DNA from 2 places in the Anaerosporomusa subterranea genome. Region 1 is predicted to be linked to the other one. Evidence: riboswitches for the same ligand, from Rfam matches in the RefSeq annotation. Region 1 holds a riboswitch; the other holds the start of a gene.
The links. A riboswitch is a leader RNA that binds a small molecule or an ion and turns the genes downstream of it on or off. The one in region 1 is predicted to bind cobalamin.
Positions count from the first base shown of each region.

Region 2: it holds a riboswitch for cobalamin, as region 1 does, so the genes downstream of both, AXX12_RS11775 (energy-coupling factor ABC transporter permease) here and AXX12_RS09235 (MotA/TolQ/ExbB proton channel family protein) in region 1, are expected to answer to the same signal.

Region 1 covers NZ_LSGP01000017.1:373,771-376,862, reverse strand. Annotated here, with positions in the region: gene AXX12_RS09245 (energy transducer TonB) at 1-376, opposite strand, end outside; gene AXX12_RS09240 (ExbD/TolR family protein) at 382-792, opposite strand; gene AXX12_RS09235 (MotA/TolQ/ExbB proton channel family protein) at 779-1,411, opposite strand; cobalamin riboswitch at 1,643-1,821, opposite strand; gene AXX12_RS19300 (hypothetical protein) at 1,955-2,092, shown strand; gene AXX12_RS09230 (TIM barrel protein) at 2,408-3,092, opposite strand, start outside.
Region 2 covers NZ_LSGP01000017.1:927,182-930,273, reverse strand. Annotated here, with positions in the region: gene cbiQ (cobalt ECF transporter T component CbiQ) at 1-639, opposite strand, end outside; gene AXX12_RS11780 (energy-coupling factor ABC transporter substrate-binding protein) at 636-965, opposite strand; gene AXX12_RS11775 (energy-coupling factor ABC transporter permease) at 968-1,708, opposite strand; cobalamin riboswitch at 1,851-2,071, opposite strand; partial or broken gene AXX12_RS11770 (cob(I)yrinic acid a,c-diamide adenosyltransferase) at 2,136-2,267, opposite strand; cobalamin riboswitch at 2,680-2,864, opposite strand.

The DNA.
Region 1 (3,092 bases):
GTCCGTGTCCCAAACCACTGCTTGAGCCATTTACCGGGCCGCTATCGATACCAGACGGGGCCTGGGGGATGATTGCGCTCGATGTGACTGGTGCAGCAGCAATATTCTCATCTGCCACCGTTTCAGGCTCAGACGGCAGTACCGGCAACGTTGGCAGCGGGCTTGGCGGAGCGGCTTGGCTAAATGGCATAGTAGCGGTCGCCGCCATGCCTGAACCAGAACCCGGGCCCGAGCCACCTGCCACCAGCTCGATTTCGATCAGTTGACTCGTAGGCTCTGACTTCAACCAGCCGCCTGCCAACCAGCCCATGCCAGGCACCAGTAACAAATGTATGGTTAGAGAAACGATAAATGCCTGGCGAAAACTCAGTTGCATCGCCATCACCTCGGCTTACTTTCAGTTGCGACAGATATCCGCCGCACGCCGGAGAGTTTCAATTCATCCAACACAGCCATGACTCGGCCGTATTCTGTCTGACGATCAGCTCTAAGCAGGAATAGCGCCTCAGGCTGACGAGCCAGCTCTGATTGGATGCGTTTGCCAAACAGCTCAAGCGGGATTTCTTCCTGGTCAATCAGGATCTTGCCTTGGGCAGTAATCGTGATTGGCACTTGCTTGGTTATATCATGCTGGCCGCTTGTCGTCTGCGGCAGAGCAATCGGCAGCACTCTCTGTTCTACCATATACAATGTGCTCAACATAAAGAATACCAGCAAGAAAAAGATAATATCGATCATCGGAATGATCATTAGTTTGGGCTGACTTTGTAACCGCAGACTACGCAGTCTCAATCGACTCACCCCGGATCATGCTCAATAGATGATAGGCAGTCTCTTCCATGTCGGTAACCAGCCGATCCAACTGACGCGCAAAATAGGCATGGGCAATTAAAGCGACAATGGCGACACACAGGCCGGAAGCAGTCGCGATCAACGCCTCTCCTACCCCGCCGGTAATGGCAAATGGCTGGCCTTCACGCAAATTCATGACACTGAAGGACTGGATCATGCCGACAACCGTGCCCAAGAGCCCCAGCAGCGGTGCTAATGTCACGACAAACTCCAGATATTGCAAGCGGTCGCGCAGTTTGGACGCTTTTAGCGAAGCAGTAGCCTCCATCGCTTTTTCGACAGTCAGAATATCGCGGCTCTTACGCTCCAGTGCGGCTAGCGCAACAGCGGCAGCACACCCTTGTGCTTCACGACAAACTGCAATTGCCTGATTCCAATCACCCGTGGCTAAGGGTGCCGTCAGCATACTGAGTAAACCTGGTACATCACTAGTCTCAGCACGAAAATAGCAATACCGCTCAGCGATAATCGTCGCAACAAATAGCGAGCAAAACGCAAGCGGCACCATTACTAGTCCGCCTTTCTGAAACAGGGAGAAGGCTTGATGAATAAAGTCCATTATGTAAAAAACCACCTTTCTTGGATAAACGAAGTGCGCTAACCGCAGAGTGACGGAGTAGACTGGTACGTAACCGCAGAGTACGAAGAGTTCGCGGAGGGCACGCAGAGGGCTTATTATTCCGCTTTGCACCAACGTACTCCTACTATAAATTAAAAATCCCAGCCGCAGGCCGGGATGTAAAATTGCGCAATAAACGCATAAATCCCCTACCCATCGCTCGTGGGCGTAGCGGCGATATATAGTCAGGCAGTTCTCCTGGCTCTGGTTCATAGCTCGCCCAGCCTTCCCAGGATATTCTCCCAGTGGCATGATTGGGTTTGCTCCCCATTACAGTGGCGGGACCGCGCCGGATTCTCACCGGTCTTCCCTATTAAGCCTTTTCAGGCGCCTGTCTAGCTCATATTCAGTTAGTGTGCCATCAATTACCTTTTAGATTATCAGAACTTCAGTCGAAAGTCAAGACTTGTCAAAATGCATAGATTTCTCCTCACCGGTTATACTAAGGATTGCTTTTAGTAAATTTGTAGGGGGTTAAAAACCATGGAAAAAGAGCGTTTCTCCAGCCTCACCGCCGAACAAGTGAATACCATCCAAACCTTTGAGAAAGAATTTCAAACCAAATACGGACAATCTGTTTATTTGTTGGCGTTTAACCAGCAGAACCAAAAATCTCGGTAGCGGGGCGTCGGCAACTCCAAAAGAGAAGATCGCCACGCTTCACTCGCGTTGACAACCCATTACGTATCATCGCGAGCGAAGCACGGCGATCTTCTTCAGTTAGCTCTGTATAGTCTATGGCGTCCTTGCGGGGACGCCTCAGGGCGTTGATAAAGGCCCATCTACGTTGTTGGCCCCGCGAACCCATTGCTAGCGTACCCTTTCGTACGCGTCACTGCTGGGCCCGCGGGGCCGCCTAGTATCTGGACCTTTCTGAACGCCCTGCAAAATAGGTTTGTCAACAGTCTATGGCGTCCCTGCGGGGACGCCTTTCTCCTATCTTAGCGCCTTCCGCTGTAAATTTGTATTCACAACCAGTTCTTCCCGTGACGCCACAATAAATTCGTGCACCAGATACTCTGGCTCCACAAGCTCGAGTATCTGCTTGGCGGCGGAATCGCTAAACGGCCTATGCTGATCAATCTGCATAATATGAGCCATTGACGCCGCAAGGTCAACAGGCGGCGCGGTCTGGCAGCGGCTTTGCTTAACATACGCGCCTGAAAGCGACTGGTGCAGGTGAATTCCCTGGATCGAGTTGCTCAGTGTGCCCAGCTTACCTAGTACACTAAGGATATACTCTACGCCCTGCCGCTCGTCTTGCAATTCGGGATTGGTATTCATCAAGTGACCGGTGTCTAGCATGATACCAACCTTCGGATGGCGAATCCGGCTAAGCAGGCGATCAACAAGCCGTGGTTCGAGCAGTGTCAGACCAGGCCACCATAAGTTTTCAAACAGTATCGTCATGTCAGGCGGTATATCGCCAACGATAGAGTTGACCATTTCGATGGTCGCATCCACCACAGCCAGACTGTCGGCGCGAAAGCGCCAGGTATAGATTTCATCCAGTTCATTATGACTGACATGAAACACGATATATTTGGCTGCTGCCGCTTTAGCTTGGCTGATATCCCTGCGGTAGCAAGCTAGCATATGCTCAGGCTCTGTGCCACCGAAA
Region 2 (3,092 bases), 550 kb from region 1:
TGTGTATAGTTCGTCAGATCTTTTGAAGGCACTGATAAAAAGAGTTGTCGCAAGTGCAGCAAGGGCGCGGTATGACGAAGCAAGACTCGTGTACCCCAAGCGTGAGCTTTGAGCTGTAAACATCGTTTCAGCAGTCTCAAAAAGTATAAAGATGAACCGATAAATAAGTCCCATTAACTCAATAAAAAGTGTTGGTATTTTCAGTCTGTGGAGTACAGCCAATAAATCCACCATCGGTGTATTAAGCGACAAATAATACAGGCATGCTACCGCTCCCAAAGCCTTAGCAACCAGATGCGCTGCTGTTTGAATGCTTGACTGGGTTACGCCTGCATACGCTCCAAAGATAGAAATAGAAAAAAGAAAAATTTCCTTATTCAAAGAAAGATTTACAGCTATCGGCAATACCCCTATGACCAAAAAAGAAGTTGGCGCCATCATCATCTTTAAAAATAAAACCAATGGAGTACCGCCTTTATAGACAGTACACCATCCCATTATTAGCAGCACCAAAGCAGATACTTGAATAGAATCTGCCCAGAGGCATACGCAAAGGGTAAGAACGGAAAAGATCAGTTTCTGCAAAGGATCAGTATGTTTTAGTTTTGACATATACGCATATTTGTCTATATTCATCATTCCTTAGTCGCGTCTTCTTGCTTCTTCCTTCCTCGCATATATCCTAATCCATAGAAAATTATACCTGATCCGACAGCTGCCTGAAGTGAGAAAAGCAAGCTTTCTACTTCCGCGCTGGGCGGCTCCCAGATTGGTGAGAACCAGGCCGTATAGTTTGAATTGATTTCTGTTATGGCAGCTTCGGCTTTATCATCAGAGCCACCAAATTCAGCATCTCTTAGCATTGAAAGTGGTATAACAGTAAGGCCAATAACAATTGCACTCAGGATAAGATTTTTTATCATTACATGATTTTTCTTATCTTGTTTAAAAGCATCTTCAGACATATCTAAGCCTCCTTTGACAGTATTCTTAAATATTTAAGTTCATCTTTGCTATATGCTGCAATCGCATTAAACATCATCAGCGTCAGAATACCTTCACTGATAGCTAGTGGTATCTGTGTTATCGCAAATATCCCCATAAACTTGATAAGGGAGGCTACAAAACCACCTGTTTCAGCCGGGAAGGCAAGTGCAAGCTGTACAGATGTAGTCACATAAGTCAGCAAGTCACCAAGGGCTGCTGCAAGGAAAACCGCAAGCCACTGTGGTCCCTTTGCCTTTTTTATAATTTTATATGTAGCAAAGCTAACTAAAGGTCCAACAACTGCCATGGAAAAAGCATTAGCTCCAAGTGTTGTTAATCCACCATGTGCAAGCAAGATAGTTTGAAATAGTAGAACTATCAATCCCAGTACAGCCATAGCCGTGGGTCCGAATAAAATAGTTCCAAACCCAACACCAGTAAGATGTGAAGAGCTTCCTGTAACAGAAGGGATCTTTAGCGCGGATAATACAAATGCAAATGCCCCTGCCATTGCCAGCAGCATTTTTGTTTTGGGATGTTCATTAACCGTCTTTTGAATCGAGAAGAACCCTGCTACTATAAACGGGATTGTCAAGGTACCCCAAGCAATACACCATTTTGGCGGAAGAAATCCCTCCATTATGTGCATGGCAAATGCCTGTTGAGGTAATAATCCAAGCGTGAGTGCGAGACCAATCATCCAGATGTTCTTTTTCTTCATACAAAGTCATCCCTTCTGAAGTAGTAATTTTATAAGAAGAGCCTGGCCAAATAAAAATCCCGGTAAAAAATGCCGAGAAGGATAGAAGATTAGAATGATAGATAGATCACCTAATAAACCCTCCCCATCTCTCGTAGGTATAAAGGTAGTTACGGAACAGGCAGTTATCCTGGCTCTGGATCTTCGCTCGCCCAAACCTTCCCAGGAGTTTTCGTCCCAGTGGCTAAGTACTGTGTCAACCCTAATCCTGTGTAACACGATACTATCTTGGGTTTGCTCCCCATTACAGTGGTGGGACCGTGCCGGCATTGCACCGGTCTTCCCTATTAAGCCCTTGCGGGCACCTGTTCCGCCCAATATGCAATTATTCTTGAAACGTAACCGCAGACAACGAGAAACGTTAGCCACAGAGTACGCGGAGTTTTACTTAAAACTCGATCCCTTTTTGAGCTGTAATTCCTTTTTGATAGGGATGTTTGACTTCTTTCATTTCTGTAACAAGGTCGGCCTTTTCGATAAGCAATGGACTTGCATCGCGCCCAGTGAGGACCAAATGCAGTTCAGGGCCGTTGCCTGTATGAACAATGATTAACCCCTGTTTGTCTGACAAATGATCACCCTCTTCTCCTGCTATCGTATAAGTCTTATCTATTATAAAAATGGTATTGGAAAAAGGAATGTCTCCATTGGAGACATGTTGCGCTTACCTGCCGCAACGACAAAAAGGATTTAGTTATAGCTAATTTCCCCGCCAGCCAAAATAGCGAGAAACTGTTTGACAAATAAATAGCCCTCCCTGTGCTATACAGGAAGGGCTATTTTTATGAAAGAAACCTGTCTAACTAAAAATCCCGGCAATACATGCCGGGAAGGATAGATAAATAGATCACTCTAATAATCCCCTCCCCATCGCGCGTGGGTGAGTACCGTATCAACCCTAATACTTACAGTTTTAGGGTAGCCACAGTACAACGGTGACTGTTAGATAGGCAGTTCTCCTGGCTCTGAATCATCGCTCACCCAAACCTTCCCAAGACGTTCGTCCCAGTGGCATTATGTGGGTTTACTCCTCATTACAGTGGCGGGACCGCGCCGGCATTACACCGGTCTTCCCTATTAAGCCCCATAAGGGGGCACCTATCTCGATATATAAAATTGTCAAATGTCCGTCATAATTTTTAACAATTTATATGGTAGCATATTACCAGTACTTGAGTCAACTGCTTTCTAGTTATGAAGAACCTAGATAACCGAGACATATCGATAGTATGCTGAACACAAGCGGCACTAACGATACACTAGCGACACAATACGTATGTCCTTAGCCGCGCTAGTGCTCCGCTCCTTGCACCGCAAGGTGACAGTTACAATAGTCGCAAAAAAG